Regions from separate parts of the Amycolatopsis sp. NPDC054798 genome, predicted to be linked through region 1. Evidence: riboswitches for the same ligand, from Rfam matches in the RefSeq annotation. Region 1 holds a riboswitch; the other holds the start of a gene.

The links. A riboswitch is a leader RNA that binds a small molecule or an ion and turns the genes downstream of it on or off. The one in region 1 is predicted to bind S-adenosylmethionine.
Region 2: linked by a shared signal. The riboswitch ahead of thrC (threonine synthase) and the one ahead of ACWGIC_RS43950 (methionine ABC transporter ATP-binding protein) in region 1 are both predicted to bind S-adenosylmethionine.

The regions. Positions count from the first base shown of each region.
Region 1 is NZ_JBSHAM010000180.1:207-8,303, forward strand. Features, by position in the region: gene rsmA (16S rRNA (adenine(1518)-N(6)/adenine(1519)-N(6))-dimethyltransferase RsmA) at 1-793, shown strand, start outside; SAM riboswitch class I at 1,430-1,520, shown strand; gene ACWGIC_RS43950 (methionine ABC transporter ATP-binding protein) at 1,737-2,750, shown strand; gene ACWGIC_RS43955 (hypothetical protein) at 2,859-3,332, opposite strand; gene ACWGIC_RS43960 (4-(cytidine 5'-diphospho)-2-C-methyl-D-erythritol kinase) at 3,454-4,422, shown strand; gene ACWGIC_RS43965 (ABC-F family ATP-binding cassette domain-containing protein) at 4,460-6,229, shown strand; gene ACWGIC_RS43970 (fatty acyl-AMP ligase) at 6,296-7,984, shown strand.
Region 2 is NZ_JBSHAM010000055.1:16,162-29,269, reverse strand. Features, by position in the region: gene ACWGIC_RS29135 (helix-hairpin-helix domain-containing protein) at 201-947, shown strand; gene ACWGIC_RS29130 (ComEC/Rec2 family competence protein) at 944-3,322, shown strand; gene thrC (threonine synthase) at 3,347-4,612, opposite strand; SAM riboswitch class I at 4,626-4,759, opposite strand; gene holA (DNA polymerase III subunit delta) at 4,892-5,863, shown strand; gene rpsT (30S ribosomal protein S20) at 5,998-6,258, opposite strand; gene ACWGIC_RS29110 (DMT family transporter) at 6,652-7,512, shown strand; gene ACWGIC_RS29105 (VOC family protein) at 7,535-7,909, shown strand; gene ACWGIC_RS29100 (class I SAM-dependent methyltransferase) at 7,906-8,517, opposite strand; gene lepA (translation elongation factor 4) at 8,634-10,484, shown strand; gene ACWGIC_RS29090 (Uma2 family endonuclease) at 10,606-11,172, shown strand; gene ACWGIC_RS29085 (pyridoxamine 5'-phosphate oxidase family protein) at 11,220-11,666, opposite strand; gene ACWGIC_RS29080 (NAD(P)H-dependent flavin oxidoreductase) at 11,727-12,776, shown strand.

The DNA.
Region 1 (8,097 bases):
CGACGTCCGGCCCACGAAGAAGCTCGGGCAGAACTTCGTGCACGACCCCAACACGGTCCGCCGCATCGTCGAACTCGGCGGCGTGCGGCCGGGGGACGTCGTGCTGGAGGTCGGGCCCGGGCTCGGCTCGCTGACGCTGGGGCTGCTCGCCGCGGGCGCTCAGGTCGTCGCTGTGGAGATCGATCCAGTGCTGGCCGCCCGGCTGCCGCGCACAGTCGCCGAACGCGCGCCGGAGGCAGCGGACCGGCTGACCGTCGTCGGAGCCGACGCGCTGCGAGTGCGTGCCGCCGATCTGCCGGCCGAGCCGGTGTCGATCGTGGCGAACCTGCCGTACAACGTCGCGGTGCCGGTGGTGCTGCACCTGCTGGCCGAACTGCCGTCGCTGCGCAGCGGGCTCGTAATGGTCCAGACCGAGGTCGCCGACCGGATGGCGGCCGGGCCGGGCAGCCGCACCTACGGCGTGCCGAGCGTGAAACTGGCCTGGTACGGCCCGGCGCGCAAGGTGGCCGCGGTGCCGCGCACGGTGTTCTGGCCGGTGCCGAACGTCGATTCCGCGCTGGTGTCGTTCACCCGCACCGACCCGGTCTCCGGGGTGGATCGGGCGCGGCTGTTCGCGGTGGTCGACGCGGCGTTCTCCCAGCGGCGCAAGACTTTGCGGGCGGCGCTGGCGGGATGGGCCGGTTCCGCCGAGCGGGCAGGCGAGCTGCTCGCCGAGGCCGGGATCGATCCGAAGACCCGCGGTGAGCAACTGGACGTGCACGCGTTCGCGCGGATCGCGGCTGCCGGGAGCTGACCGGGAGTCCTTCCGCGGCGGTGCCTACGAATCGATAGCGCGGGCAGCCAGCCATCGCGTGCACCTCCCCCTCGCGGAACACCTTCGCCAGTCCAGTCCCGTAGCTTCGCTTTCGCCGTCCAACAGCAGCGGCGCGGCGAGTATTCCGCTGACCCTCCGTTGTCGCTGATCGTGTTGCCTCCGAGGCCATTCAGCTACTCTCGGTCATCGCGCGAGTGCGGCCGAAACAGCCCTCTACCTGTGACGGGCGGCTCGTCAGCGCTCGGGCATTCGGGCGAGTCCGATTGCTCCGCGGCCCGGATTGTTCAGCGGCACCGGTTCGAGGTGCTTCGCACTGATGAGCTTTTTGCGCCCGCCGACCGCAGTGGCCAGCCGCGGAGCCAGCCCTGCGAGCGACTGCCTCTTGACAACGGGAAAACTATTGATCCATAAGGGTCCTTGATCGTCCATAGTGGAACGAACGGGTTCGCTCCGGCGGCCGGGGGCGGGTCTTTCCCAGGTCGACGCGTTGTTCGGCGACCGAGGCTCCGGGTTTCGCGATCCAGGACGCGGTGTTCCGGTATGCGGGCACCACCAGACGTGTGATCTGCACCAACGCGCTTGCGTTCAGCCAATGGGATCGGCTTTACTCGAAAGCGTCCATCCCGAGCGACTGAGAGACCTGGCTCGCCGAAGTCGCAGCAACCACCCTCCGCAGGGCAGGTGCTACCGCCAGGACCGATGGAGGCTGTTTTCGATGAAGAGGGTCACCCGCCCGCTCCTGCTGACCCGCCGGCGCGTAGTCGACGAAGGTCGCCGCTCGGTATGTGCGTGTCGACGCTCCATGGTCATCGCCTGATCGTCTTTTCCGCAGTTTCTTGCGCCGTCCACAGTGGACGGTAATTCGATGACGCCTGGCGCGCCCGGAAACGGCGCTGCGCCTCGTTTTGCCTGGAGCCCTTTCGTGATCACTGTCGAAAACGTGTCCAAGTCCTTTCCCTTCCACGGAAATCGCGTCGCCGCGCTGCGCGACGTGAGCGTTGACGTGCAAGCCGGCTCGCTGTTCGGAATCGTGGGCCCGTCGGGTTCCGGCAAGTCGACCCTCGCCCGCTGCATCGCGCTGCAGGAGCGCCCCGACCGCGGCGTCGTGCGGCTCGACGGCCTCAACACCGCGACGCTCGACGGCAAGCGGCTGCGGGAGATCCGCCGCCAGCTCGGCGTCGTCGGAACCAATCCGGAGCTGATCGCCGAGCGCACCATCGCAGGCAACATCGCCAGCCCGCTGGAGCAGCTCGGCGTCGACGGCCCGCAGCGGCGCAGCCGGGTCGGCTCGCTGCTCGACCTGGTCGGCCTCACCGCCCGCGCCGCGCAGAAGCCGGAAGAACTCACCGAAGGCCAGCTCCGCCGGGTGGCGGTCGCGAAGGCGCTCGCCGCCGGGCCGGCCGTGCTGCTTGCCGACGACCCGACCGCCGGGGTCGCGGCCGAGGACGCCGGCGCGGTGCTCGCCGTGCTCGACCGGGCGCGGGCCGAGCTGGGGGTGACGGTCGTGGTCACCACGCCGGACGCGGACGTCGTCCGCCGCGTCTGCGACGACGTCGCGGTGCTCGACAACGGCGCGATCGTCGAGCGCGGCACGGTTCTCGACCTCATCTCGACGCCGGACAGCTGGACCGCGCAGGCGGTGCTGCCCTCGGTCGAGACGTCGCGCGCCCAGTCCGCGAAGTACGACCGCGCGGTCGACGTCGTGCTGATCGGCTTCGCGTCGGTGGGTGCGCTGCTGCCCGAGGCGGCCAGCCGCTTCGACGTGGAACTCGCCACCATCGGCGGCGGCCTCACTCGCATCGGGGACACCCCGATCGCCCGCTTCCGCCTCGGCGTCCGCGGCGAGCGGGCCGACGCCGCGCTGTCCTGGATCTCCGAGCGGGGTGCGCACGTGAGCCAGCCGGCTCGCGGACCGCAGAGCGTCGTCGCTGCCTGATTCCCTTTCCCTGAGCTGTTTTTCGAGGGCCGCCCCATCCGGTCGGGGCGGCCCTCGCCACGTCCGCGGGACGCGGCGACCGAGAAATCAGGTCGCTTGGCCGAACTTTTAGGACGAGTGTCCTGGAGTCTGTCCACTGTGGTCGTTCCGGCGCAAAAGCTCCGCCAGCTCCGGATCCGCGTGCGCCTCGGCGGTCTGCTTCCACTTCGCCACGAGGGCGGCGACCGGGGCCGGGTTGCCAAGGGATTCGGCCCGCTCCAGGGTTTCGGCCAGTTCTCCGACGAACGTCCGCAGCTCTGCCGCCGGCAGGTACCGCGCCCACGGGAACGCGGCGGGCAGCGCCTCGGCGGCGAGCGCGGCCGTCTCGGTGCTGCGGCGCACCAGTTCCACGAGGAGCGTCACAGCCGCCGAAGCGCCAGCCGCGACCTGCTCGGCGCGCTCGGCGGTGACCAGCAGCAGATCGGGTTTGTCCTTCTCTCGTCGGCGAATCCGGACCGAACGGCTCGGCGAACGTTCGAGCTGGTCCACCACCCGGCGCGGGTGCAGGGACAGCTCGGAGAGGTTGACTTCCGGCGCGGCCATACTTCCAAAGTAGTTCCAAACTAGCCCGTCCGGCCAATCCGGGACGACGAGTGGGGGAACTTCTGTGCCAACGTTTTCTCCTGGCGGGACCCGGCGCGCGGCAGCCACGTAGGCTGGACGGGTGCTCGCCGTCGTTCCTCCACCAGTCACCGTCCGGGTCCCGGCCAAGGTCAACCTGCACCTGGCCGTCGGCGACCTGCGGGCGGACGGGTTCCACGAGCTGGTCACCGTCTTCCAGGCGCTTTCGCTCACCGACGAGGTGACCGTCGCGGCCGCCGACGAGCCAGGGCTCGAGGTGTACGGCGAGGGGGAGCGCACGGTGCCCACCGACGGCACCAACCTCGCCTGGCGCGCGGCTCGTGAGCTCGCCGCTTACGCCGGACGGCCGGACGCGGATGCGCCGAAGGTGCGAATCGTGCTGCGCAAGGGCATTCCGGTCGCCGGCGGCATGGCGGGCGGGAGCGCGGACGCGGCGGCGGCGCTGGTCGGGCTGTCGTCGCTCTGGAAGCTCGACGTCACTCGTGACGAGCTGGCCACTATCGCCGGCCGGCTGGGCAGCGACGTGCCTTTCGCGCTGTACGGGGGCACCGCGCTCGGCACCGGCCGCGGCGAACAGCTCGTGCCGGTGCTCGCGCGGCACACGTTCCACTGGGTGCTGGCCTTCGACGAGGAAGGCCTGTCCACCCCCAAGGTGTTCGGCGAACTCGACCGGTTGCGCGCCGACGGCAAACCGCCGCGGATCGGGTCGCACACGCCGGTCGTCGAGGCGCTCGCGTCGGGTGACCCTCGCCAGCTCGCCCTGCTGCTGGGCAACGATTTGCAGGCGGCGGCGGTGTCGCTGCGGCCCGGCCTGCGCCGCACGCTGCGCGCCGGGGTGAACGCGGGCGCGCTGGCCGGATGCGTGTCCGGCTCCGGGCCCACGTGCGCGTTCCTGTGCTCCGACGCGGAAACGGCGGTCGAGGTGGCCGCGGAGCTGTCCGGCGCGGGAGTGTGCCGGACGGTGCGAGTCGCGCACGGCCCGGTGCCGGGAGCCCGGGTGGTCGGCGGCGACGACGCGCCGCGCAACGTGCCGCCGCGCGTGCACGCCTGAAACTTTGTCTCAATAGTCCACAGTGGAAAGGATCCGGATGGCCAACCTGGTCAACCTGGAATCGGTGAGCAAGTCCTACGGCGTGAAGCCGTTGCTGGACAACGTTTCCCTCGGCGTCGCCGAGGGGCAGCGGATCGGCGTCGTCGGGCTCAACGGCGGCGGCAAGACGACGCTGCTCGAAGTCCTTTCCGGACTGAGCGAGCCGGATTCCGGCCGGGTGAGCCAGGTGCGCGGCCTGCGGATGGCCGTCGTCACCCAGCGCACCGAATTGCCGACCGGCAGCACGGTCGGCGACGTGGTGCTGGAGCGTTACGGGGCCGAGCACGAATGGGCCGCCGACGCCCGCGTCCGGTCTATTGTGGACGGTCTCGGCATCACCGCGATCGGTCTCGACACCCCGACCGCGAACCTGTCCGGCGGTGAACGCCGCCGGGTCGCGCTGGCCGCCGCGCTGACCGGCGAACTGGACCTGGTGGTGCTCGACGAGCCCACTAACCACCTTGACGTCGAAGGCGTGCGCTGGCTCGCCGATCACCTGCTGGGCCGCCGGATCGCGGTCGTGGTCGTGACGCACGACCGGTGGTTCCTCGACACCGTCGCGAGCCTCACCTGGGAAGTCGCCAACGGCCGGGTCGAGCAGTACGAAGGCGGTTACGCCGACTGGATTTTCGCGCGTGCCGAACGCGCTCGCCTCGCCGCGACCGCGGAGGAGAAGCGGCAGAACCTGGCGCGCAAGGAGTTGGCGTGGCTGCGGCGCGGTCCGCAGGCGCGGTCCTCGAAGCCGCGCTACCGCGTCGAGGCCGCCGAAGCACTGATCGCCGACGTGCCTCCGCTGCGCGATTCCGTGGAGCTGATGGCGTTCGCGAAACGCCGGCTCGGCAAGACGGTGCTGGAGCTGGAAGACGCATCGCTGCGGGTCGGCGACCGGACGTTGCTCGACCACGTCACGTGGCGGATCGGCCCTGGCGACCGGATCGGCCTCGTCGGCGTGAACGGCTCCGGCAAGACCACGCTGCTGAAGCTGCTGGGCGGCGACGTCGAATCGCCGACCGGGCGGCGGGTGCAGGGCAAGACGGTCGCGCTCGCGCACCTGCGCCAGGAACTGGACGACCTGCCCGCCGACCTTCGGGTGCTGCAAGCGATCGAGCAGATCGCCGGCCGCGTCGTGTTCGGCAAGCAGGAGATGACCGCGTCGCAGCTCGGCGAGAAGCTCGGTTTCCCCGCCGCGCGGCAGTGGACGCCGGTCGGCGATCTCTCCGGCGGCGAACGGCGCCGGCTGCAGCTGTGCCGGCTGCTGATGGCCGAGCCGAACGTCCTGCTGCTGGACGAGCCGACGAACGACCTGGACATCGACACCCTGCAGCAGCTCGAAGACCTGCTCGACGGCTGGCCGGGCACGATGGTGGTGGTCTCGCACGACCGGTACCTGGTCGAGCGCGTCTGCGACGCCACGTACGCACTCCTCGGCGACGGCAAGGTGACCCACCTGCCGGGCGGCATCGAGGAGTACCTGCAGCGCCGCGCCCGCGCGAAGGAAGCCGCGCCGCGTCGCGAGGCACCGGCCGCGGAGAAGACCGAGGCCAAGCGCAGCGCGGCGGAAACCCGTGCGGCGCAAAAGGAATTGGGCCGGTTGGAGCGCAAGCTGGACCAGCTCGCGAAGCGCGAGGAGAAGCTGCACGCGGCGCTGGCGGAGGCGGCCACCGACCCGGAGAAGCTGATCGAGCTGAACACCGATCTGAAGGCCGTCCTGGCGGAGAAGGACGACGTCGAGGCGCGGTGGCTGGAGACCTCCGAACTCGCCGAGTGACACCGGTCATCCGCTGTTCACGCCGCCGCGGGCAGCGCCGGAAAACCGGACAGTAATCTGACGCACATGAGTCGGTTTGTGGACACACTCGTCGGGACCGCGGCGGACCGGGGGCAACGGCGCGGCATGGTGACCGGCGAGCCCAAGGAGCCGGTGCGCCGGACCTGGGCCCAGGTGCACGACGAAGCGCGCCGGATCGCGGGCGGGCTGGTCAGCGGCGGTTTGGCTCCCGGGAGCGCGGTGGCGGTGCTGGCCGCCGCACCGGTGCTGATCGCGCCGACCGTGCAGGCGGTGTGGCTCACCGGCGGCAGCGTGACGATGCTGCACCAGCCGACGCCGCGCACCGACCTCGCCGAATGGGCCGAGGACACGGTGGCTGTGCTCGAGATGATCGGGGCCGAGCTGGTCGTGCTCGGCGAACCGTTCGATCAGCTCGCCCCGGTGCTGGAAGGCAAGGGCATCGGCTACCGGCTGATCTCCGAGCTGATCGAGGCCGAACCGCTGGCCGAGATCGTGCCGACCGCGGAGGGCGACACCGCGCTGCTGCAGCTGACCAGCGGTTCCACCGCGGAGCCGAAGGCCGTCCGGATCACCTACGGCAACCTGTACACCAACGTCAAGGCGATGGTCGACCGCGCCGAGTTCGAGTTCGACACCGACGTGATGGTGTCGTGGCTGCCGACCTTCCACGACATGGGCATGGTCGGCTTCCTGACCGTGCCGATGACGTTCGGCGTCGAGCTGATCAAGATCACCCCGGTCGAGTTCCTGACCGGTCCGTTGATCTGGCCGGAGCTGATCAGCAAGTACGGCGGCACCACCACGGCCGCGCCGAACTTCGCGTACGCCATCGTCGGCAAGCGCATGGCACGCGTCGAGGACGACAACGCCTACGACCTGTCGAAGCTGCGCATCGCGCTGAACGGCGCGGAGCCGATCGACGAAACGGCCGTCAAGACCTTTGTGGACGCCGGAAAGCGGTTCAACATGCCGCCCGAGTGCGTGTTCCCCGCGTACGGCATGGCAGAGGCGACGCTGGCGGTCTCGTTCGCGCCGCTGTTCACCGGACTCACGCTGGATGTCGTCGAAGCGGACGCTCTGGAAGCGGACAACCGCGCCGTGCCAGTCCCCGAGGGCGACCCCCGGCGCGGCACCGACGAGGTCCGCTCGTTCGCCCTCCTCGGCCGCCCCCTGGACGGCCTGGAAGCGGACATCGTCGACGAATCCGGCGCGGTGCTGGGCGACCGGCAGGTCGGCGAGATCCGCCTGCGCGGCGAGGCCGTGACGCCCGGCTACCTGACCGTCAACGGCCCGCTGGACACCCAGGACCAGGACGGCTGGATGAAGACCGGCGACCTGGGCTACCTGGCCGACGGCCAGATCGTGATCTGCGGCCGCCGCAAGGACGTCATCATCATGGGCGGCCGCAACCTGTACCCGACCGACATCGAACGCGCCGCCGGCTCGGTCGACGGCGTACGGGCAGGCAACGCGGTCGCGGTCCGCCTGGACGCAGGCAGCCGCCGCGAGCGCTTCGCCGTGGTCGTGGAGTCCAAACTGGCCGGTGACAGCACCGAAGAAAACCGGCTGGCAAAGGAAATCGCCGCCCGCGTCCGAGACGCCGTGGACATGCGCCCCTTCGCCGTAGTAGTCCTCCCCGCCGGAAGCCTCCCCAAAACCCCGTCCGGCAAGGTAAAACGCGCCGCCACCGCAGCCCAATACGCAGACAAAATCGCAAAAAACGCAGAGGCTTAACCGTCTTTTCCAGCCACCAAGCCACCTGCCCAACTGCAGCCTGCGCTCCCAAACCCGCCAGCGCAGCCACACCCGGCCCTGCACCCCGATACGAAGCCAAAAACACGGTCTGA
Region 2 (13,108 bases), on a different contig from region 1:
AGGCTCGGCTGTCTGCGAGTGCTGACGGTTCTCCGCTTCTGGATGGTCAGTCGGCAGTCGCGGCGGATGGTTCGCTGCTTGGCTCCGTGCCGCTCTTGCGGCCAAGGTCCCGGAAGGCTCGGCTGTCTGCAAGTGCTGACGGTTCTCCGCTTCCGGACGGTCAGTCGGCAGCTGCCGCGGACAGTCTGCTGCCCGGCTCCGTGCCGCTCTCGCGGCCACCCTCCCGGAAACCCCGGCTGTCTGCGCTTGCTGATACCCCACCGTCTCCGGAAAGCCAACTGCCCGGCGGCAAGCTGGTCCGCAGCTGGCTGCCCGAACACAGCGAACACCGCCTGGCCCGCCGCTGGCTCCCGGGCACCACCGGCCCGCCCGGATTCCTGGGCCGCCGAGGAGTGATCTTCGCCCTGGCCTTGCTGGCAGCCACCGCCGTCATCGCTGGCGGCTTGGCGATCTTCGGGCGTTCACCCGCGGCCGAGATCGCCCCGCCGCTCCCGACAGCCCGGGCGCAAGTGCCGCACGCGCCGAAAGCCAGCGAGAACCTGGTGATCAGCGTCGTCGGCCATGTGCGTTCCCCAGGGCTCGTCACCGTGCCCTCGGGTTCCCGTGTCGCCGACGCCCTCCGCGCAGCCGGAGGTGCCGACCCAGGCGTCGATCTGACCGCACTGAACCTGGCCCGCAAACTCACCGACGGCGAGCAGCTGGCAGTCGGCGTCCCCGCCGCCCAAGCACCGGCCGGATCAGGAGCGGCAGCCAGCAAAATCGACCTGAACTCCGCGACCGCCGAACAACTCGACAGCCTCCCGGGCGTCGGCGAGGTCACCGCCCGGCGCATCGCCGACTGGCGCACGCAGCACGGCGGATTCTCAAGCGTCGAGCAACTCCGCGACGTCGACGGCATCGGCGAGAGCAAATTCGAGAAGCTCCGCGAGCAGGTGACCGTCGGATGAAACTGGACACCGAGGAACAGCCCCGGCGGGACCACGATTTCCGCCTCGTTCCCGCTGCCGTCGCCGGATGGGCGGCCACTCTCGCCGGGCTGCAGCTCGGCTGGTGGGTCGCGACCGTGATCGGTGCCGTAGCAGTCGTCGCCGCCATGGCACTTCTGGCTCGCGGCCGTTCCCGATACCTCGGTGCCGGGGGAGCGCTGCTGCTAGTGGGGCTCGTTGCCGCAGTACCCACAGCCCTGCGCATTCACGACGCAGCCACCGACCCGCTGGGAGCCGCTGCCGCACATGGCGGCACAGCGACGCTGCGGGTCGAGATCAGCGAGCGCCCACGGCCGATTCACCAAGCTGGCTACGCCGATCAGCGGGCGGGCACCCGGTCGGTGGCGATCCCCGCTCGAGTCACAACGGCCACAGTGGACGGTCAGCCACTCGAATCGGCAGGCCGGGTTTTGCTGCTGGCACCGGTCGCGGGATGGAGCGGCCTCCTGCCCGGCCAGGAAGTGACGACGTCCGGTCGGCTCATGCCCGCACGCGGCGGCGAACTGACCGCCGCAGTGCTCTCTGTCCGTGCCGCGCCAGCCGACGTCGGGCCAGCACCGTGGTGGCAGCGCGCGGCCGCGGCCCTGCGGAACAGTTTGCACTCGCTGTGCGAGATCCTGCCTGAGGAACCGGCGGGACTCCTGCCCGGGCTGGTTCTGGGCGACACGAGCGCGTTGCCGCAACGGGTCGAGAGCGAATTCACCGCCTCCGGGCTCACCCACTTGATGGCGGTCAGCGGAGGAAATCTCGTCATCATCGGCGGAGCCGTCCTGCTGCTGTGCCGGCTAGTTCGAGCCGGTCCGAGGTTTTCCGCGACCGCTGCGGGTGCCTGCCTGGCGGGATTCCTCGTGCTGGTGGGTCCGGAACCGAGTGTCGTGCGGGCTGGCGTCATGGGTGGCATCGGCCTGCTCGCGCTGGCACTCGGACGGCGCGGTTCAGCGTTGCCCGCATTGGCCTTCGCGGTATGCGTTCTCGTGGCGTGGGATCCGACGATGGCGGGAAATTTCGGGTTCGCATTGTCGGTGCTCGCGACGGCAGGGCTGGTGCTGCTCGCGCCACGATGGGCCGATTCGTTGGTACGACGGGGAGTACCGCCGGGCTATGCCGAAGGCCTTGCCGTACCGCTGGCCGCGTTCGTAGTCACCGCGCCGGTGATCGCCGGTATGGCGGGCACGGTCAGCCTCGTCTCGGTGGTCACCAATGTCCTTGCGGCACCAGTGGTCGCGCCGGTCACCGTGCTGGGCGTGCTCGCGACAGTCGTCGGTCCATGGTGGCCGGGTGCCGGGCATTTGCTGATCCGTTTGGCAGATCCGGAAGCCCGTTGGCTGATCACTGTCGCCCGTCACGGCGCGAGAGCGCCTGGCGCGGCGCTGTACTGGCCCGGTGGCTGGCTGGGCGGATTGTGCGCGGCAGCCCTGCTGGTCGTGATGGTGCTAGCTGCGCGGTTTCGCCGGCTCCGCCTACTGGTGGCGATCGGGCTGGTAGTCGTGCTGTTGACGGTCGTGCCCGCCAAAGTCTTGGCACCTGGCTGGCCGCCGGACGGCTGGGCGATGGTGGAATGCGATGTTGGGCAAGGGGATGCGGTCGTTTTGGCCACCGCCGAGCCTGGTCGTGCGGTGGTCGTCGATACCGGGCCAGAACCAGGGCCGGTCGACGAATGCCTGCGGAGGCTGGGCGTCGAGCGGGTGCCGTTGCTCGTATTGAGCCACCTGCACGCGGACCACATCGGTGGTCTCGCCTCGGTGTTCGACGGACGGGCGGTCGGCGCGATCGCCGTGGGACCAGGGCGTGCTCCGGCGTGGGCGTGGCAGTCGGTTTCCGGCGAAGCGCGGCGTCGTGGCGTGCCGTTGGCGCAGCTGAGCGAGGGCCAGCGGCTGGAGTGGCCGGGGCTGTCGCTGGATGTGCTCGGTCCGCGCTACGCCACCACTCGGTCGCCTGCGTTGCAGGACGGCACGATGATCAACAACAGCTCAGTGGTCCTGCGCGCGGACACTTCCGCCGGCCGGGTTTTGCTGACCGGAGACGTGGAACTGGCCGCGCAGGCGGATTTGCTCGCCGAGGGCGTCGACTTGCGGGCGGACGTGCTGAAGGTGCCGCATCACGGCTCGAGGTATTCGCTGCCGCAGTTCCTCGCGGCGGTGCGGCCGCGGACGGCGCTGATCAGTGTCGGCGCGGGCAACGGATACGGACATCCGAGCAAGTCCACAGTGGACGTTCTAGGCACGATGGGAGTGCTGGTCACGCGCACCGATGTGGACGGTGACACCGCTGTTCTGCCCGGAGGAAGCGGACCGGCGATCGCGCGCCGGGGCGAGCCGCGGGGTCCGCCGCGGTAGTGCGGCGGACCCCGGGCGGGCGCGTCAGTAGCCGAGCGCCTTGGCGACGGCTGCGGCGGACGGCGGGACGGTGGCCTTCGGGCCGACGTGGTTCTCGACCGCGTCGAGGGTCTTCAGGCCGTCGCCGGTGATGAGGAGGACGGTTTCGGCGTCCGGGTCGAGCTTGCCGGTTTCGACGAGCTTCTTCGCGGTCGCCACGGTGACGCCGCCCGCGGTCTCGGTGAAGATGCCTTCGGTGCGCGCGAGCAGCCGGATGCCTTCGACGACCTCTTCGTCGGTGACGTCCTCGATCGCGCCGCCGGTGCGGTTGACCACGTCGAGCACGTACGGGCCGTCGGCCGGGTTGCCGATCGCGAGCGAGCGGGCGATGGTGTCCGGCTTCACCGGCTGGACCACGTCGTGGCCGTTGCGGTACGCGGCGGAGACCGGCGAGCAGCCGGTGGCCTGCGCGCCGAACACCTTGTACGGGCTGGCGTCCACGAGACCGAGCTGGCCCAGTTCGCGGAAACCCTTGTCCACCTTGGTGAGCTGGGAACCGGAGGCGATCGGCACGACGATCTGCTCGGGGATGCGCCAGCCGAGCTGCTCGGCGACCTCGTAGGCGAGCGTCTTCGAACCCTCGGAGTAGTACGGGCGGACGTTGACGTTCACGAACGCCCACTTCGGGTGCTCGGCGGCCAGTTCGGTGGCGAGCCGGTTCACGTCGTCGTAGTTGCCGTCGACGGCGATCAGGTCGCCGTCGTAGACCGCGGTGGTGAGGATCTTCGCGCGTTCGAGGCTCTTCGGGATCAGCACGACCGACCGCCAGCCCGCGCGCGCCGCCGCCGCGGCGGTCGCGTTGGCCAGGTTGCCGGTCGAGGGACACGCGAGGACCTCGAAGCCGAACTCGCGGGCCGCGGCGAGCGCGACGGCGACCACGCGGTCCTTGAACGAGTGCGTCGGGTTGCCGGTGTCGTCCTTGACCCACAGGTTCTTGAGGCCGAGCTCCTTCGCGAGCCGGTCGGCGCGCACGAGCCGGGTGCAGCCGGGTTCGGTGTTCGGGGTCTCCTCGACGGTCGAGGGGACGGGAAGGAGCTTCTTGTAACGCCAGATGTTGCGCGGGCCCGCCTCGATGTCCTCGCGGCGGACACGGCCGAAGTCGTAGGCGACCTCGAGCGGCGAGAAGTCTTCGGCGGAGACGAATTCCGGAGCGAGCGGCTGCCGGTGCCCTTCTTCCTTCGACACCAGTTCGACGGCCGGACCGAGGTCGATCGTCTTGTTGGCGGAGGTGGCGGTGAGGGCTGCAGTCATCGCGAGGTTCCTTTCCTCATCTGCCCCGCCGAAGCGGGCCGGAATTGGCACCGTGGTCGTCAGCTACCCCGCGATCGCGGGATGACAGGCTGTACGCCGGTTGCCGGGGCTTCGTCGGGCCGTTCCCTCTGCCCCTCTGGATGAGCGGTATTCGGTTGTCGGAGCGCCCGCGGGGCGCGTCCTCGGCTACACCGTACGACATCCCGATCAGCTCGTGCCACGGAGGCGGCCCACATCACCGGAGCGGACGGCCCGGCAGCAGGGTGAGAAGATGGCCGGGTGACCACCGCACCCGCGCCGCTGCACCTCGTCACGGGCGAGGAAGAACTGCTCATCGAACGGGCTGTGCGAGCTTCCCTCGACGCGGCCAAGGCCGCGGACCCGACAGCCGACCTCACGCGGATGCGGGTGTCCGATCTCACACCGCCCCTGCTGGCCGAGCTGGTCAGCCCGTCGTTGTTCGCCGAGGGGCGCGTGATCGTGCTGGAGTCGGCGCAGGACATCTCGCAGGAGCTGTCCGACGCGGTGCTCGCATACCTGAAGGCGCCGGCCGACGGCATCGTCCTCGTGGTCGTGCACAGCGGCGGCGGGCGGAGCAAAGCCGCGAAGGCGCTGCCGGGCGCGTTGAAAAAAGCGGGCGCGGAAATCACCGAATGCCCCAAGCTCACCAAGCCTGCCGAGCGCGAGGCGTTCGTCCGCAACGAGGTGCGCCGGGTGGGCGGCAAGATCGACGCCGGCGGTTTGATGGCGCTGCTCGACTCGGTCGGCTCGGACTTGCGCGAACTGTCCTCGGCGGCGACGCAGCTGGTCGCCGACACCGGGGGAGCCGTCGACGAGCAGGCGGTCCGCCGCTACCACACCGGACGCGCCGACGTGACCGGCTTCGCGGTCGCGGAAAAGGCGGTCGCGGGCGACCGGGCCGCAGCGATGGAATCGCTGCAATGGGCGATGCAGCTGGGCGTCCCGCACGTCCTGGTGGCCGACGCGCTCGCCGACGCGGTCCGCACGATCGCCCGCGTGTCCGCGGCCGGTCGCGGCAACCCGAACCAGATGGCGGGCGAACTGGGCATGCCGCCGTGGAAAATCCGGAAGGCGCAGGGCCAGTCCCGCGGCTGGGGACAGGACGGGCTGGCGACCGCGATGCGCATCGTGGCTCGGCTGAACGCCGAGGTCAAGGGCGCGGCAGCGGATTCGAACTACGCCCTGCAGCGCGCGGTCCTCGACGTGGTCGCGGCCAAGGGCGACCGCTGACGCCGAGGCGGCGTTGCCTTAACGAATTGCCGCACCCGTTGCCGCGGCGATCCCCGCGGCAATCGTTCAACCAGAGCCAGGACACGGAAAAGGCCCGGCAGCCGAAGCCGCCGGGCCTTCCGGAAAGACTGCGCTCAGAGCTGGTTCGCGCGCTTCGCGAGAGCCGACTTCTTGTTCGCGGCCTGGTTGGCGTGGATGACGCCCTTGGTGACGGCCTTGTCGAGCTTGCGAGCGGCCTCGCGCTGCAGTTCGAGGGCCTTGTCCTTGTCACCGGCTTCGGCGGCCTCGCGGAACTTGCGGATCGCGGTCTTCACCGAGGACCGGATCGCCAGGTTGCGCTGCCGCGCCTTCTCGTTCGTGGTGATGCGCTTGACCTGCGACTTGATGTTGGCCATGGAGGCGTTCCTCTTTCACTCGGTGAAGGTCGCTGCCGCGTTCGTGTGGCTCCAGGCCGGCCCCGAGGGGACAGCCGGGTTTCCTCCCTGACGGAATGCCGCACGGCAACAGTCGAAAATCTTAACAGCCCTGTTCGCGGGCCTGGAGAGGGCCCCGGGGCCGCTGACCGTCCGGCATTCGTCCGGCGGCTCCGTTACGGTGGGCTCCGGTAGTGCCTAGGGTTCCGTCGCCTGCCCGTGCTCCCGCACAGCGGGTCGCGAAGACAACGAGGGCGGGCGGGCCTGGTCCGAGCGGCACCTTCGGCGGGACACCGAGCCCTGCCGTTCATCTGACGGGACAAAAGCCTGGAGGACCCGGTCTTCAGCGTGCGCTGAAAACCTGAAGGGGTCCGGATGAACACCACTGCCCTTGCCATGGTCCTCGTCGCCGCGGTCGTGCACGCCGTGTGGAACCTCGCCGCCAAACGGGTTTCCGGCGGTCCGCGGTTCGTCTGGCTGTACTACACGGTCTCGGCGGTCGCGATGCTTCCGGTGATCGCGGTCGCGCTGGCCGTCGAACCGGAACGTCCACAGTGGACTTGGCTGTTCGCCGCCGCGGGCACCGCGGTCCTGCACGTGGCGTACGGGATCGTGCTGCAGCGCGGATACGAGGTCGGCGACCTGTCGATCGTCTACCCTCTGGCCCGCGGCACCGGCCCCCTGGTGTCGGTGCTCGTGGCCGTCACAGTGCTGGGAGAACGGCCGGGAGTGCTCGGGCTGGTCGGAGCCTTCCTCGTGGTCGGCGGTGTCCTGGTGATCAGCCTCGGCGGCAACTCCGGCGACGCCCGGGCCCGCCGCGCCGGAGTGTTCTACGGCATCGCCACCGGCGTGGTGATCGCGGCTTACACGCTCTGGGACGCGCATTCGGTCACGTCGCTCGGCGTGCCTCCGCTCGTTTACTTCGGCGGCGGAGCGCTGGGCCAGAGCATCCTGCTCGCGCCGACCGCCGTCCGCGGCCGGTCCGAGATCAAGCGGCTGTGGCGCGACCACCGGCGCGAGGTGCTGATCGTCGGGCTCGCCTCGCCGGCCAGCTATCTGCTGGTCCTGTATGCCCTGCGGATCGCGCCGGTCAGCCTCGTCGCTCCGGCGCGCGAGCTGTCGATCGTCTTCGGCGGGGTCGCCGCCTGGCTCGTGCTGCGTGAGCGCAACGCGGTCCGCCGGCTCGCCGGATCGCTGGTGGTGCTGGCCGGGATCGCTGCGATTGCGGTCGCCTGAGCGGCTCGGGTAGGCAGGAGCCATGGACGTACTGAGCAGCCGGGTGCTGATCCACCCCCGCGACCACGAGGTGTCGACCGCGTTCTACCGCGACGCTCTTGGCCTGGCGATCGAACGCGAGTTCCCCGGCGGCACACGGTTTTTCGCCGGCGGCGGGTCGATCGAAGTGGTCGGCACGGGCGAGGCCGGGCCCGGGCCGGACGTCAATCTGTTCCTGCAAGTCCGCGATCTTCCGGCGACGCTGGCGGAACTGGCCGGGCGCGGGGTCGAGCCGGTGCGCGAGGCCCGTCGCGAACCGTGGGGCACCGACGAGGCGTGGATCGCCGACCCGGACGGGCTGCGGATCGTCCTCGTCGAGGTCCCGGAAGACCACCCGCTGCGCCGCGACAAGCGCTAGCTGGGTTTCACCGCCCGGAGCTGGGCTGCGAGCGCAGCGAACCCGGGCGGGTCCCAGGTCCAGGTCTGCAGGTCGGTGAATCCTGCCGCGGCGGCTTCGTCGGCCAGCTCGTGCCGCGTGACCGGAAGCCATTTCTCGTGCGCCGAGAGCAGCAGCCGTCCGCCAGGCCGCAACACCCGGAACAACTCGGCGAAGCCTGCCGCGCGGTCTTCCCAGAGCTGGACGTTGTTCACGGTCAGCACGACGTCCGCGGAATCGTCCGCGCAGCCGGTGCGGGCCGCGTCGCCCGCGCGCACCTCGGCGCGGTCGCCGCAGCGGTCCGTGCAGAGGTCCCGCATCTCCGGCGAAGGCTCGACGCCGATCACCTCGCCGGCGAGTTTGCTCGCCGCGTCGAGGCCGACCCCGGGCCCGGGCCCGACGACGAGGACGGTTTCGTCGGGTTCCAGGCGGGCGAGGTCGACGATCCGGTGCTCGGTCGCGGCGTTGCCGGCCGCCATCAGCTTGCCGCCGAGCCTGCCCAGCAGGCCGCTGGGATGGCCGAAAGCCCGGTCGAGCGCGGCGTCCAGGACGCCGGGGCCGGGCGGCGAGGGGGAGGGTGAAGTGGTCATGCTTCGAGGTCATCACGAGACGCGCCGGGCCGCATCGGGGATGACCCCCACCCGCACCCGGAGGTCCATGGGACGATGGGGTACGGACATCCCCCACCATCCCGAGGACAGCCCGAGTGACAGCGCCCAAGACGTTCGCCGACACCACCTTCACGCCGCCGGAGTTGATCCGCAACTTCTGCATCATCGCCCACATCGACCACGGCAAGTCGACGCTGGCGGACCGGATGCTGCAGCTCACCGGCGTCGTCGAGGAGCGGGCCATGCGCGCGCAGTACCTCGACCGCATGGACATCGAGCGGGAACGCGGCATCACGATCAAGGCCCAGAACGTCCGGCTGCCGTGGCAGGTCGACGGCAAGGACCACGTCCTGCACCTGATCGACACCCCCGGCCACGTCGACTTCACCTACGAGGTCTCGCGCGCGCTCGAGGCGTGCGAGGGCGCGATCCTGCTGGTCGACGCCGCGCAGGGGATCGAGGCGCAGACGCTCGCGAACCTGTACCTCGCGCTCGAGAACGACCTGCACATCATCCCGGTGCTGAACAAGATCGACCTGCCCTCGGCGGACCCGGAGAAGTACGCGGCGGAGATCGCGCACATCATCGGCTGCGAGCCCTCGGACGTGCTGCGCGTGTCGGCGAAGACCGGCATGGGCGTGACCGAGCTGCTGGACGAATGCGTGCGCCAGGTCCCGCCGCCGGTCGGCGACGCGGACGCGCCCGCCCGCGCGATGATCTTCGACTCGGTCTACGACACCTACCGCGGCGTCGTCACCTACATCCGCGTGGTGGACGGCAAGATCACCCCGCGCGAGAAGATCAAGATGATGTCCACCGGCGCGACGCACGAACTGCTCGAGGTCGGGATCATCTCGCCGGAGCCGAAGGCCAGCAAGGGACTCGGCGTCGGCGAGGTCGGCTACCTGATCACCGGCGTGAAGGACGTGCGCCAGTCGAAGGTCGGCGACACCGTGACGTCCGAGCGGCACGGCGCGACGGAGCCGCTGGCCGGCTACCGCGAACCGAAGCCGATGGTGTTCTCCGGCCTGTACCCGGTGGACGGTTCGGACTACCCGGAACTGCGCGAAGCGCTGGAGAAGCTGCAGCTCAACGACGCGGCGCTGACCTACGAGCCGGAGACGTCGGTCGCGCTGGGCTTCGGCTTCCGCTGCGGCTTCCTCGGCCTGCTGCACCTGGAGATCACCCGGGACCGGCTGGAGCGCGAGTTCGGGCTGGACCTGATTTCCACCGCGCCGAACGTGGTGTACCGCGTGGTGCTGGAGGACCGCAGCGAGGTCGTCGTGACGAACCCGTCGGACTGGCCGAGCGGGCTCAAGATCTCCGAGGTGCACGAGCCGGTCTCGAAGGTGAGCATCCTTGCGCCGTCGGAGTTCGTGGGCACGATCATGGAGCTGTGCCAGGCGAAACGCGGCAACCTGCTGGGCATGGACTACCTGTCCGAGGACCGGGTCGAACTGCGCTACACGATCCCGCTCGCGGAGATCATCTTCGACTTCTTCGACACGCTGAAGTCGCGCACGCGCGGTTACGCGTCGCTCGACTACGAGGAGTCCGGCGAGCAGGTGGCCGACCTGGTGAAGGTCGACATCCTGCTGCAGGGCGAGACAGTGGACGCGTTCTCCGCGATCGTGCACAAGGACGCCGCGTATACCTACGGAAACCGGATGGCGACGCGCCTGCGCGAGCTGATTCCGCGTCAGCAGTTCGAGGTGCCGATCCAGGCCGCGATCGGCTCGCGCATCATCGCGCGCGAAACGATCCGCGCCATCCGCAAGGACGTGCTCGCCAAGTGTTACGGCGGCGACATCTCGCGTAAGCGGAAACTGCTGGAGAAGCAGAAGGAAGGCAAGAAGCGGATGAAGACCGTCGGCCGGGTGGAGGTGCCGCAGGAGGCCTTCGTCGCGGCACTGTCCACTGAGGACAACGGGAAGAACAAGAAGTAGGTCCACCTTCGGGTGAACGGCGGCTCCGGGTTTCCCGGAGCCGCCGTTTTTTGTCGGTGGGGTCTGGTGTTCTCAATTGCGGACAGGGACTCTCTGGCGCGAACAGGGAAAGGAGAGCACCATGACGGTCATGGCGGAAATCCAGAATCCTCCCGGGTCGGGACCCATGACGGTGCACGACCTCGAGGGGATGCCGGATGACGGCCGTCGTTACGAACTCATCGACGGGACGCTCCTCGTGAGCCCCGCGCCGGGTCTGAGACACCAGACCATCGGCTACCGGCTGTACGGCGTGCTCGACGCGGCTTGCCCGGAAGAAATGTTCGTCGTCGGCGCGCCGTTCGCGGTGCACGTGGGCGATCGAATAGAGCTGCAGCCGGATGTGCTGGTCGGAAGGACCGAGGATTTCACTGCCAAGGATCTGCCCGTGCCGCCGGTGCTCGCGGTCGAAGTGCTGTCGCCGAGCACGTCGATTCACGACCTGAACACCAAGAAGGCGCTCTACGAAAGGCTGGGCGTCCCGAGCTACTGGGTGATCGATCCGGTGACTGCCGAACTGGCCGTGTTCGAACTGGACGAGGACGGTCGCTATCGCCAGGTCGCCAAGGCGGCGGGTGCCGAGGTTTTCGAAGCACAACGGCCGTTCTCGGTCCGGGTGGTGCCCGAGGAACTGATCGGAAGGAGCTGAGCGGTTCCGGTTAAGCCGCCAGGACGTCGCGCGGGCGAAGGGCTCGGTCAGCCGTTCCCGATGATCTTGCCCACCTCCACGAACACCGCGGCCCGGCGTTCGGCGGCCATCACCCGGTCGTACTCCGCCCAGTCGTCGTGGGTGCCGGTGGCGGCGCGGAACACGTCGCGCAGCAGGGGCGGGAGGCCGTCGGCGGGGAAGGCGGGGTCGGGGTCGTCCGGGCCGATCAGGCGGACCGGGCCGGTCACCGAGAGCCAGCGCCAGCCGCGGCGGAAGGTCACGGTCGCGTGGCTGTTGCGGCGCAGCAGCGTGAGCTTGTGCGCACCGCCGACGGCGACGAAGCCCACGCTCGGCTTGCCGGTCACGGGGTCGTCCAGGATGCCCGCGTTCACCACGGACGCGTGCACGGTGCCGTCGGCGCGGGTCGTGGCCACGGTCGCGAGGCCGTTCTCCTCCACCGACAGCGCGCGGAGCTGTTCCAGGGTTGCCGTCATGCTCTCCTGCAACGCGGCGGCGGCCCGGCGCATTTCCGATCCGGCACTAGGCTCGGGGGCATGTTCGATGATCTCGAGTTCCCGGTGATCGTGGCGCCGATGGCGGGCGGGCCCACGACTCCGCAGCTGGTCGGCGCCGTCACGGGCGCGGGCGGGTTCGGGTTCCTCGCCGCGGGCTACCTCAGCCCGGAGACGCTGGACGCCCGGATCGCGCACACCGCCGACCTCACCGGCGGCCGGTTCGGCACCAACCTGTTCGTCCCCGGCGGCCGGTCTGTGGCGGACCTCGACGCGCACCGCGAGCGGTTGCTCGCCGAAGCCGTCCGTTACGGCGTCGAACTCGGCGATCCGGTCTGGGACGACGACGAGTACCCGGCGAAACTCGACCTCGTCGTGCGGCACCGGGTTCCGGTGGTGTCGTTCACCTTCGGCGCGCCGACGTCCGCCGAGGTGCAGCGGATCCACGAAGCCGGCGGCAAGGTCGCGGTCACCGTCACGAACCCGGAGGAGGCGGACCTCGCCGCCGCGCGCGGAGCCGACGCGCTGGTCGTGCAGGGCTTCGAAGCCGGCGGTCATCGCGGTCTCTTCACCGACGACCCGGGCAAACCGGCTGGCGGCGAGGAGTACGGCCTGCTCGCGCTGCTGCGTTTGCTCGGCGCGCGCACGAGCCTGCCCTTGATCGCGGCCGGGGGACTGGTCAACGGTGCCGACGTCGCGGCGGTGCTGGCTGCCGGTGCGTCGGCGGCGCAGCTGGGCACGGCTTTCCTGCTCGCGACGGAAGCTGGCACCGGCGAGACCCAGCGGCGTGCGCTCGCCGAAGCTGGCCGGACGACGGCGTTCACGCGCGCGTTCAGCGGACGCCCGGCGCGCGGCATGGTGAACCGCGTCCTGAGCGACCTTTCCGCGGACGCGCCCGCCGCGTACCCGCAGCTGCACCACCTGAGCAAACCGGTCCGCGCGGCGGCTGCCAAAGCTGGTGACCCGGAGGCGATGTCATTGTGGGCGGGGCAGACGTATCCGCTCGCTGGTGACGGTTCAGCGGCCTCGATCGTGGCCCGGTTGCGCGCCGAGGCGAAGGCTGCGGTGGAACGGCTCGACCGGTTGCGCTGAGAACCCGGAGCGGCGAGGGCAGAGACGACGACGGCTCGGCTGGTTCCGGTCTTCTGGACGCGGGGTATTGGGCGGGAAGGCCTGCTGAACTCGCAGTGGCGCAATAGCTTGACGGTTGCGGTGAGTGGGCGCGGCAGTGCGAGCCTTCCCGACGAGTTCGCGGCGGCGGGAAGCCTCGATGGCCGCGGCGCGCTGACCGCGATCCAGGCGAACGAGATTTCCCTGAAACCACAGAACCAGAACAGTTTGACCGGCTGCGCTGAGACTTCCGGCGGGTCGGAAGGCGCTCGTGTGCCGCCCCGAACAGACGCAGCCCAGGCAAGCTACAAGTG